Regions from separate parts of the Microbacterium sp. LWH12-1.2 genome, predicted to be linked through region 1. Evidence: riboswitches for the same ligand, from Rfam matches in the RefSeq annotation. Region 1 holds a riboswitch; the other holds the start of a gene.
What was found. Region 1 has a riboswitch for FMN ahead of MRBLWH12_RS03515 (6,7-dimethyl-8-ribityllumazine synthase). Riboswitches for the same ligand answer to the same signal wherever they lie in the genome.
Positions count from the first base shown of each region.

Region 2: it holds a riboswitch for FMN, as region 1 does, so the genes downstream of both, ribD (bifunctional diaminohydroxyphosphoribosylaminopyrimidine deaminase/5-amino-6-(5-phosphoribosylamino)uracil reductase RibD) here and MRBLWH12_RS03515 (6,7-dimethyl-8-ribityllumazine synthase) in region 1, are expected to answer to the same signal.

Region 1 is NZ_JBEGIJ010000001.1:761,201-766,936, reverse strand. Features, by position in the region: gene MRBLWH12_RS03525 (sensor histidine kinase) at 1-618, shown strand, start outside; gene MRBLWH12_RS03520 (response regulator) at 615-1,316, shown strand; FMN riboswitch at 1,340-1,483, shown strand; gene MRBLWH12_RS03515 (6,7-dimethyl-8-ribityllumazine synthase) at 1,496-1,930, shown strand; gene MRBLWH12_RS03510 (SDR family oxidoreductase) at 1,974-2,723, opposite strand; gene MRBLWH12_RS03505 (FMN reductase) at 2,816-3,460, opposite strand; gene MRBLWH12_RS03500 (LLM class flavin-dependent oxidoreductase) at 3,460-4,686, opposite strand; gene MRBLWH12_RS03495 (acyltransferase family protein) at 4,799-5,736, shown strand, end outside.
Region 2 is NZ_JBEGIJ010000001.1:331,074-336,809, forward strand. Features, by position in the region: gene ribH (6,7-dimethyl-8-ribityllumazine synthase) at 1-90, opposite strand, end outside; gene ribA (GTP cyclohydrolase II) at 87-1,355, opposite strand; gene MRBLWH12_RS01490 (riboflavin synthase) at 1,352-1,981, opposite strand; gene ribD (bifunctional diaminohydroxyphosphoribosylaminopyrimidine deaminase/5-amino-6-(5-phosphoribosylamino)uracil reductase RibD) at 1,981-3,033, opposite strand; FMN riboswitch at 3,084-3,228, opposite strand; gene MRBLWH12_RS01500 (Fpg/Nei family DNA glycosylase) at 3,284-4,147, opposite strand; gene MRBLWH12_RS01505 (transcriptional regulator) at 4,277-4,573, opposite strand; gene MRBLWH12_RS01510 (hypothetical protein) at 4,570-5,016, opposite strand; gene mfd (transcription-repair coupling factor) at 5,140-5,736, shown strand, end outside.

The sequences.
Region 1 (5,736 bases):
CTCGGCGAGGCGTTGCGCGCACAGACCCATGAGCATGGCAATCGGATGCACACGGCCGTCGCGCTGCTGGAGCTCGGCCGCACCGAGGAGGCGATCGAGATCCTCACCGAGACGTCTCGTCAGAGCCAGTCCCTCGTCGACCAGGTCACCGCTCGCCGCCACGGCGACCCGGCCGTCGGCGCACTTCTGCTCGGCAAGGCGTCTCAGGCCAAGGAGCGGGGCATCGACTGGCGTGCGCAGATCGCGCCTGACGCCCCGCGTTCATCGCTCTCCACGGTCGACAGCGTCTCGGTGCTGGGTAACCTCATCGACAACGCCATGGATGCCGCCGCCGAGGCCTCCGATCGGTGGGTGGAGGTGTCCCTGAGCCGCACCGACGAGGGCTCGTTGCTGATCGGAGTCTCCGACAGCGGCGCCGGAGTGCCCGAGGGTCTCCGCGACCAGATCTTCACCCACGGTTTCTCCACGAAACCGTCCGGCGTGCAGGGACGCGGCGTCGGACTCGCGCTCGTCCGATCGGTCGTCACGGAGGCGGGCGGGTCTGTGCGGATCACCGATGATCCGACCACGTTCCTGATCTCGCTTCCCGCGGCCTCGTCCGCCCGGAGGAAGGCATGATCCGCACTCTTCTCGTCGACGACGATCTCCTGACCCTGGAACTTCACCGCGACTACATCGGACGCCTCGCGGGGTTCGCCGTGGTCGGCGAGTGCACAGGCGCCAGAGCGGCACTGACGGCCGTGCTCGACCAGTCGGCCGGCCGTCCGGTCGATCTCGTCCTCCTGGATATGACGATGCCGGACGGGTCAGGCCTGGACGTCCTTCGTACACTGCGCGCCCGCTCGGCCGCGGTGGACGTCATCGCCATCACCGGGGTGAGAGATGCCGAAGTCGTGCGTCAGATGGCTGCTCTCGGCGTCTTCCAGTACCTGGTGAAGCCCTTCACCTTCGCGACGTTCCGAGAGCGCCTCGAGCAGTATCGCGTCTACCGGGCGCAGTCGCAGTCGACCGATGGAGAGGCGACTCAGGCCGAGATCGACGCTCTCCTCGGCGCAGCCAGGCCGACCGGATCGATCCCGATCCCGAAAGGCCTGTCCCCTGGTTCTCTGGAGAGCATCACTGCCGCGATGCGGTCCTCCGACGCGCTCTCGGCGAGTGAGGTCGGCGAGATGCTCGGCATGTCGCGCGTCGCGGCGCGACGCTACCTCGAGCACCTTGTCGCCGAGGGGACCCTGGCCCGCTCGGCCCGCTACGGCGCCCGCGGGCGCCCGGAGACCGAGTACCGATGGAATCGGAGCAGTGGTCCGGCACGCTAGAACGGCACTGGTAATCTCGTGCCGTATGTCCTCAGGGCGGGGTGAGATTCCCCACCGGCGGTGACGCGGCTCGTCCGCGAAGCCCGCGAGCGGACTCCACGGTGGAGCCTGCAGACCTGGTGCGATTCCGGGGCCGACGGTCAGAGTCCGGATGGAAGAGGACGAAAGGAACGATCATCATGTCCAGAATCGCCATCGTCGCCGCCGAATGGCACGCAGAGATCGTGGAGCAGGCCGTTGCATCCTTCGACGCTCGGCTCGCGTCGCTCGGCTTCGAAGACGTCCGGGTGATCCGCGTCCCCGGTGCTTTCGAGATACCCCTGCACGTGCAGCGGCTGGCGCGAAGCGGAGACTACGACGCCATCGCGACCTGCGCTCTCGTGGTGGACGGCGGCATCTACCGTCACGACTTCGTCGCATCCACGGTCGTCGACTCCCTGATGCGCGTGCAGCTGGAGACGGATGTCCCCGTGTTCTCCGGTGTGCTCACACCGCACCACTTTCATGAGCACCAGGAGCATCGGGACTACTTCGGCCGGCATTTCGACCTGAAGGGCCGCGAACTGGCGGATGCCGTCGCGAAGACCCTCGCGAGCCTGTCCTCGATCGGCTGAAGCCGGCCGATCGATGCAGGCGGCTCACACACCGTCGCAGTGATCAGCGCTGCGGCTGCGAGGTGAGCCAGTCCGAGAACGTCACCGTTCCCCGGTCGGCATCATCATCGGGAAGCAGACTGCCGTCTCGCATCGCACGTCCGAACGCGCCGGGAAGGGCGATCGCCGGCATCCACCCGGTGAGGCCGGTGTGGCGCGCCCACGACCTCATCATCTCGACGAGATCCTCCTCACGCGGGCCGGCGAGGTCGCGCGCGCGACCCGCCGGTGCCGCTTCGGCGAGGTCCACGAGCCGCTGCGCGACCTCGATGACCGAAACGGGCTGCGTGCGCATCCGCACCGCGAGATGCAGCGGCCCGACAGCGGCGCGTCGGTGCATCTGTGCCGCGAAGTCGTGGAACTGCGTCGCCCGCAGAATCGTCCAGGGCGTCTGGCCGGATTGCACGGCCTGTTCCTGCGCGAGCTTGCCTGCGTAGTACGCGTGGGGTGCACGATCGACGCCGACGATCGAGAGGGCCACGTGATGCCCGACCCCTGCGCGCTGTCCGGCGGCCAACAGCTTCGCCGTCGTGGCGGTGAAGAAATCCGTCGACGTCCTGGCACTCTGCGTGACGACGCTGAGCGCGTCGACCACGACATCCGTGCCCTCGAGCGCCGCGTCCAGGCCCGACCCGCTGCGCACGTCGACGCGGTTACCCCTGGTCAGCACACGGACGCGGTGGCCGCGTTGCTGCGCCACCCTCACGACCTCCGTGCCGATGATGCCCGTGCCGCCTGCGACTGCGATCTCCATGCGTCTCCGATCGATGTGGGTACTCGGTCCATTCTGAACCCGTACCGAGCATGATCTGTACCGAGCGCGTCAGGAAATCGCAGTCGACAGACTCACTCCCCTGCGAGACCGCCCAGCATGTGTCCGAACGAGCGACCTTCGCCGAGATAGGTCGACGGATCGTAAGGATCCACGACCACGCTCGGCTGTCGACGCGCGATCGCGTCGGCGAGTTCTCGTGCACCCTTCTCGACGCGCTTCGCGAGCGGTGCGACGTCGTCGCCCGCCCCGCCCCAATCGCTGGACGCCGCGAACACACCGGTCGAGACGGGCTCGGCGTGCAGATATGCGAACAGCGGACGGATCGCGTAGTCGATCGCGAGGGAATGACGTGCGGTCCCGGCATTCGCGCCGATCAGCACCGGCTTGCCGACGAGGGAGTCCGGATCGAGCACGTCGATGAACGACTTGAACAGGCCCGAGTAGCTCGTCGAGAAGATCGGCGTGACTGCGATCAGCGCATCCGCGGAGATCACGGTGTTGATCGCGGTCTCCAATGCGGGCGGCGCGAATCCGGTGAGCATGTTGTTCGTGATGTCGTGCGCGTAATCGCGCAACTCGATCACGTCCACGCTCGCCTCGATGTTGTGAGCGGCGAGGGCCTTCAACGTCTCCGCGGCCAGCCGATCCGCCAGCATCCTGGTGGACGACGGGTTGGAGAGTCCCGCCGAGACGACGGCGATACGACGAGTGGTCATCAGGCGTCCTTCCGGCCGAGGCCGAACGCCGCACCGGCCGGCGCCGGGGTGTCCTGATAGGGCGAGTCGCCGGTGAGGTTGTCCCCGCGGTTCGCACCGGGGCGCGCCTGACGGGTCGGTCCGTCGCCGAACTCCGCCTTGACGCGGGCAGCGTGGGTCGGAGCATCCGGAACGTTCGCCGGGCGGTCCTTCGCGAGCTCCTTGCGCAGCACCGGAACGACCTCGGATCCGAGGATGTCGAGCTGCTCGAGCACCGTCTTCAGCGGGAGGCCCGCGTGATCGATGAGGAACAGCTGCCGCTGGTAGTCGCCATAGTGCTCGCGCATCGCGGCGTAACGGTCGATGACCTGCTGCGGCGATCCCACCGTCAACGGGGTCATCTCGGTGAAGTCCTCCATGCTCGGGCCGTGACCGTACACCGGCGCGTTGTCGAAGAACGGCCGGAACTGGTTCACCGCATCCTGAGATTTCGCACTCATGAACACCTGGCCGCCGAGGCCGACGATCGCCTGTTCTGGCGTTCCATGGCCGTAGTGCGCGTAGCGCTGACGGTAGAGCTCGATGAGGCGCTGGTAGTGCTCCTTCGGCCAGAAGATGTTGTTGGCGAAGAAGCCGTCACCGTAGTACGCGGCCTGCTCTGCGATCTCCGGGGTGCGGATGGATCCGTGCCAGACGAACGGCGCGATACCGTCGAGCGGACGAGGCGTCGACGTGAAGCCCTGGAGCGAGGTACGGAACTTGCCCTCCCAATCCACGACGTCCTCACGCCACAGCTTGTGCAGCAGCGCGTAGTTCTCGATGGCGAGCGGAAGGCCCTGGCGGATGTCCTGACCGAACCAGGGGTACACCGGGCCGGTGTTCCCGCGGCCGAGCATGAGATCCATCCGGCCGCCGGAGACGTGCTGCAGCATCGAGTACTCTTCCGCGATGCGCACCGGGTCATTCGTCGTGATGAGCGTCGTCGACGTGGAGACGATGAGCCGCTCGGTCTGCGCCGCGAGTGCAGCGAGGAACGTCGAAGGGCTGGACGACCAGAACGGCGGGTTGTGATGCTCACCGATGGCGAAGACGTCGAGACCCACTTCTTCGCTGTGCTTGGCGATGGCCATCGTGGCCTTGATCCGCTCCTGCTCGCTCGGCGTCACGCCGGTCACGGGGTCGCGGGTGATGTCGCTGACCGACATGATGCCGAACTGCATCGCGTGTGCGCCCGACTGCTCGCTCATGATTACTCCATCTTTCCCGAAGCGGATGACTCGGCATCCGTTTCTATTCACTTGAATGTATCTGTGACAACGCGATCCTGGCAACTTTATTCCCGGGCGGTAGCCTCGAAGGATGAGCAGCGCTGACGCAGACTCCGGTCGTCCGATCACCGGATCGATCCAGAAGCCGCGACGCCGGGTGCCTTTCTGGGACAACGCCCGCTACGCCTGCATCGTTCTCGTGGTTCTCGGCCATGCCGTCCAGCGGCTGATCTACGACTCGGACATCGCTTTCGCGTTCTACCTCACGTTGTACGCGTTCCACATGCCGGCATTCGCGATCATCTCCGGATACTTCTCCAAGTCCACGTCGCCGACCAAGACCCAGATGGCCAGGGTGATCACGGACATCCTCGTGCCCTACATGATCTTCGAATTGCTCTGGACACTCACGAAGTGGCTCGTCGAGGGGCAGGCCGACCCGAACATCACGCGGCCGTCCTGGACGCTGTGGTTCCTGCTCGCGCTGGGGATCTTCCGCCTGGTCCTCCCCTATCTCGCACTCCTGCGCTGGCCGTTGGTGTGGACGGTCGCCATCTCGATCGGCGTCGGGTACCTGCCCAATGTCGACAGCACTTTCTCGCTCTCGCGCACCCTCGGCCTCCTGCCCTTCTTCGCATTCGGCTGGTGGCTGCGCGAGCACGACATCGTGGCCAGGATGCGGTTGCTGGATTTCCGGCCCTGGTGGGTGCGTGTCGCCGCAGTCGCCGTGCTCGCTGCGACCGGCTGGGCGGCGTGGACGTGGCTTCCGCTCTGGCAGACGATCGATCTGCGGCACTGGCTCTTCTACGAGGACTCGTATGCGGATCTCGGCGGCGAGCAGTGGTGGGCCGGCGGCCTGCGCATCGCGCTGATGCTCCTCGCCGTCGTCCTCAGCGCGGCGTTCTTCGCCCTGATTCCGCGCGGAACACACTGGTGGACGCCGTTCGGGCAGTACACGATGTACGTCTTCCTGCTGCACTCCTTCGTGCTGTACCCGTTCCGCGAAACCGGGATCCTGCGCGACCTCGA
Region 2 (5,736 bases), 430 kb from region 1:
GATGACCTCATGCCAGGTGCCGGCGATGATGACGACGTTCAGCCCGCGTCCGTCGATGTTGCCGGTGGCCGGTGCTCCTGCGCCGCTCATGAATTGCCCTTTCCGTTCGCGAGAGCCTCTGCCAGGTCCGCCTCGCCGATGATGTGACCCATGCGATCGCGCTTGGTCTCCAGGTACTGGTGGTTGTTCGGGCCGACGCCGACGATCAGGGGGACCTGTTCGATGACGTCGAGTCCGAGCTCACGGAGCTGCGTGACCTTGTCGGTGTTGTTCGTCAGCAGACGCACCTTCGAGATGCCCAGATCGCTGAGGATGCCGGCCGCCGCCGCGTACTCGCGCGCATCGGCGGGGAGGCCGAGGGCGAGGTTGGCGTCGACGGTGTCGAGCCCCTCTTCCTGCAGGCTGTAGGCGCGCAGCTTGTTGATGAGGCCGATGCCGCGCCCCTCGTGGCCGCGCATGTAGATCACGACGCCGCCGTGCTCGTCGATCTCGTCGAGTGCGGCATCCAGCTGAGGACCGCACTCGCACTTCAGGGAGCCGAAGGCCTCTCCGGTCAGGCATTCGGAGTGCACGCGCACCAGCGCCGTCTCGGTCGGTTCGCCCGAGACGACGGCGATGTGGTCGGTGCCGGTCACGCGGTCCTTGTACGCGAGGAAGCGGAACGTGCCGTGAGTGGTCGGCACGGTGGCATCGGCGCGCAGGCTGACGCGACGGCTCTTGCGTTTGTGCGCCACCTCGTCTCGCGGGTCGTGTTCGTTCAGATACGCGATGAGCTGCTCGATCGTGATCACCGGGATGCCGTCGCGTTCGCCGAGCTCGATCAGTCCCGGCATGCGCATCATGCTGCCGTCCTCGGCGACGACCTCGGCGATGGCACCGACCGGACGGAGTCCGGCGAGACGCATCAGTTCGACGGCGGCCTCGGTGTGACCGCTGCGCTCGCGCACGCCGCCGTCGACGGCGCGGAGCGGCAGGACGTGACCGGGGCGGATGATGCTGGTCGGCGTCGACGCCGGATTCGCGAGCACGTTCAGTGTGTGCGCCCGATCCGAAGCGCTGATGCCGGTCGTCACGCCTTCCGCGGCATCCACACTCACCGTGTACGCGGTGGAGCGGGAGTCCTCATTGGACTCCACCATCGGCTGCAGGTTCAGGCTGTCTGCGAGATCCGCGGGCATCGGCGCGCAGATGAAGCCCGACGACCAGCGCACCGTCCACGCCACCCACTCCGGGGTGGCGAGTTCGGCTGAGAGGATGACGTCGCCCTCGTTCTCGCGGTTCTCATCGTCGGCGACGAGGACGGGGCGTCCGGCGCGCAGCGCGTCGAGCGCCTCGGGGATGGTGGCAAGGCTCATCGCGAGCCTCCTTCCTGTGCGGACCGGAAGGCGAGCAGGCGCTCGACGTGCCGGGCGAGGATGTCGGTTTCGAGATTGACGCGGTCGCCGACCGCGCGCGAGCCGAGTGTGGTCGCGACGAGGGTCTCCGGGATGAGGGAGACCTCGAACCAGGCTTCGGGCGTCGTGGGCGAGCTGACCGCGCTCACGGTCAGAGAGGTGCCGTCGACGGAGATCGACCCCTTGTCGACGACGAGCGGCGCGAGATCGGCGGGGAGGCTGATCCGCAGCACGCTCCACTGGGCACCGGGGCGCACCTCGAGCACGACGCCCGTTCCGTCGACGTGCCCTTGAACGATGTGTCCGCCGAGTCGCGCGCCGACCGGCATCGCCTTCTCGATGTTGACGCGGGTCCCGACCATTGCTCCGCCGATCGCGGCGACGTCGAGCGTCTGCTTCATCACGTCGGTGTCGAACGTCTCTGCTGTCGATCCCACGACGGTGAGGCACACGCCGGAGACGGCGATCGACTCGCCGTGCACCGCGTCCGCAGCTGCCTTCGGAGCCCGAACGGTCAGTCTCCAGCCGTCGCCGGCCGGTGCGATGGCGGTGATCTCGCCGATCTCTTCGATGATTCCGGTGAACATCAGCTGGCTCCTTCGTTCTCGTTCTTGTCCTCGCCGGAGGATGGCGTCGGGTGACCGACCGCCAGCACGTCGGCGCCGAGCGGCAACCACTCGTCGATCGTCAGGCGACGAGCCGCGGCGATCGTCGGGACGGCGATGTCGGTGAGCGCGAGGCGATGGCCGCCGAGCAGCACCGGTGCGAGGTAGACGAGAACCTGATCGACCAGGTCGGCCGCGATGAACGCGCTGGCGAGCGTCGGTCCGCCCTCGATGAACACTTTCTGGATGCCGCGGGCATGCAGATCTGCGACGACGACGTGCAGATCCCTGGTGTCGTAGAACAGGGGCTGGTGCGGGTGTCGGCGCAGTGCGGCGTCTGCCGGAGTGGTGCGTGAGCCGATGACGACGGGGACCGGCTGGTGCGGGTGGAGCGTCTCGCCGATGCGCGCGGTGAGGGCGGGGTTGTCGGCGATGACCGTGCCGGTGCCGACCACGATCGCGTCGGCCTCGGAACGTCGCCGGTGCACGTCGGCGCGGGCGGCAGGGCCCGTGATCCATTGACTCGTGCCGTCATCGGCGGCGGCGCGCCCGTCGAGGCTCTGCGCCCACTTCACCGTGATCTGCGGCCGTCCGAGTCGCTGAGCGGTCAGCCAGTCGGCGATGAGATCGCGGGCGGCCTCGGCCTGCTCGCCGGCATCCACAGACACACCGGCGTCGCGAAGTCTCTCCGCTCCACCGCCGGATTCGGCGCCGGGATCGGCTGCGGCGTAGACGACGCGGGAGATGCCCGCCTCGATGAGGGCGACGGAGCAGGGGCCGGTGCGCCCGGTGTGGTTGCAGGGTTCGAGCGTGACGACAGCGGTCGCTCCGTGAGCGGCACCAGGTGCGAGATGGGAGAGGGCATCGACCTCGGCGTGCGGCGTGCCCGCGCCGTGGTGCCAGCCCTCGGCGAGGACTTCGCCTGTGGGGGAGAGGATGACGGCGCCGACCTGCGGGTTCGCGCCGCGGGGGCCGAGGGAGGCGAGTTCGAGCGCGCGACTCATCGCCGTGCGTTCTGCCTCGTTCACTGCCATCCGTCTGTCCTTCGATGAGGCTCCGGGGGTGGCAGAAGACGCGCTGGCGCCTCGTGCTGCCTCCCATCCGGACTAGCGAGGTCTCCCTCGCATCACCGTCGGTCCCGGAATTTCACCGGGTCAGCGACTCGGTTTCCCTCGACGCTCGCGGACTGTCACCGCCGGTTCGGATTCTCACCGACCCCGGAGCACGTTGTTGCTCTGAGTGTAGTCAACGCGTCTGAATGGATTTCATTCCCGGGTATCGCGGTCATTTCAGCAGTCGTGACAGTCGGCGGTCGGCCAGAGGCTTGCCGCCGGTCTGGCACGTGGGGCAGTACTCGAGTGAGCGGTCGGCGAAGAACACACTGCGCACGGTGTCTCCGCAGACGGGACATGTCTCGCCCCTGCGGGCGTGCACCTGCATGCCTCGACGTTTGGCGTCCTTGAGGTCGGCCGGTGGTTTTCCGGATGCTTCGGCCACCGCATCCCGCAGAGTGGCCTGCATCGCTGCGAAGAGGCGTTCGATCTCTTCGGCATTCAGCTTCCCGGCGTTGGCGTATGGCGACATACGAGCCGCATGCAGGATCTCGTCGGAGTAGGCGTTGCCGATGCCGGCGATGACCGACTGGTCTCGCAGCAGTCCTTTGATCTGTGTCCGGCGACCCTCGAGCAGCCCCGCGAAGACGTCGAGGGTGAAGCTCGGATCGAGGGGGTCGGGTCCGAGTCGCGCGATCCCCGGAACGTCTTGCGGGTCGCGCACCACGTACACGGCGAGCGACTTCTTCGTGCCGGCTTCGGTGAGGTCGAAGCCGCTGCCGTCGTCGAGCGCGACGCGCAACGCGATCGGCGACTTCCCCGGCCTGATCAGCGTGGTGGGCACGGTCTCGTACCAGCGCAACCAGCCGGCCTTGGCGAGGTGGAAGGCGAGGTGCAGGTCGCCTGCACAGGACAGCACGACGAACTTGCCCAGGCGCGTGGATGCGGTGATCTCGGCATTCTGCAGCGCGGTGATCGGCGGATCGTAGGTCTTCAGCGCGGAGATCGCGGAGACGGTCGCGCGAGAGATCGTGCGCCCGACGGCGCGCTCGCCGAGGAAATCGGTCAGGCCCTGGACTTCCGGCATCTCCGGCATGGATTCATCTTGTCATCGGCATCCGACACTGTCACCTGGTCTGTGCGCCCTCGGCATTCTCGCGCCCATAAGGACTGGGCACGGTCGCTCGCCCACCGGGGATCTCCGGGTCCTGGCGCGCCTGCGCGCTCAGCTTTCCGGCGACACGATCGCGCGGAGTGCGGCGACGTGCGCCGCGTAGGCGCCACCTCCCCGCGCGGTCAGTCTGACCCATGTGCGTTGCCTGCCGAACGTGGCGGCCTTGTGGATCGACACATAATCCGCCTCGGCGAGAACCTTCAGATGCTTGCTCACGACAGAGTCGGCGACGCCGAGCGCATCCCGAAGCGCCGCGAACTCGACCTCGCCAGGGACCGCATCGAGCATCGCGAGGATGCGCAGGCGCTGCGGCGCGTGCACGATCTCATCGAACTGCGGCTCCGTCACGGTGTGACCCGAGACGCTTCCCACCGGCGATTGAGGATGGCAGAGCCGAGGCCGGCGGCGATGCCTCCGGCGAGGGCGGTGAGGAGGATGGTCCAGGAGGGGCGTTCCGCGAGGTGCAGTGCCGCGGCCGCGAGCACCGGCAAGGCGGCGAGTACCGCTGCCCACGCCCAGAGCCACGCAGGCCATGCCCGGCCAGGCACAGAGGTGCCCGTCACTCGGCGGTGCGCGCCGATCACGGCCAGGTCGGCCCCGAGCACGCCGAGAATCGCGGGCAGGAACCACCACGTGCCCGTTCCGAGGCCGACGATGAGAACGAGGAGGGCGACGAGTGCGCCGACCAACCAGAAGTACCAGCGTGGAGTGCGGATGCGCCGAACGATCGACGCGCGCGCCTCGGCTATCGAGCCGAGATCGCCTGCGGAGGGATGACCTTCTGTTTCCATGATGGAAAGTTTCACACTTTCCATCATGGAAAACAAGCGTGCGGGGAACGAGCGCGCCATCTTCCGGTCGTACCGCGTGCGACATCGCGGCCCAGTGTCGTCGGCCGCGGCTAGGCTTGTGCGGTGACTGTTCCGGGGATTCTGCGCGCCTTGGAAGAGGCGACCCTTTATCGTGACGCCCTCACCTGGGCGCAGACCGATGCGGACCTCGGCCTCGTCGATGGCCTGGACGCGCCGACGCTCGCCGGCCTCCTCGAACGGCGGCGAGATGCCGGGCATCCGGCGGCGCTGCTCGTCGTCGCGCCGACCGGCCGGCGCGTGGAGAGCCTTTCCCTGGCGCTCGGCGCCTATATGCCGGATGCCGATGTGCTCACCTTCCCCGCATGGGAGACCCTGCCGCATGAGCGTCTGAGCCCCAGCCCCGACACGGTGGGGCAGCGCCTGCAGACCCTTCGTCGCATCGCCGATTGGTCCGGCGAGCGTCCGCTCATCGTCGTCGCCTCGGTGCGGGCGGCTCTGCAGCCGATCGCGGGAAATCTCGGTGAGATCGCCCCGCTCGAACTCCGCGTCGGGACCCGCCGCAACGATCTCGACGTCGTTGCCGAGCAGCTCGTCGAACGTGCGTACTCGCGCGTCGACATGGTGTCTCGACGCGGCGAGTTCGCCGTCCGCGGCGGCATCCTCGATGTGTTCCCTCCCACGTCGGAGCATCCTTTCCGC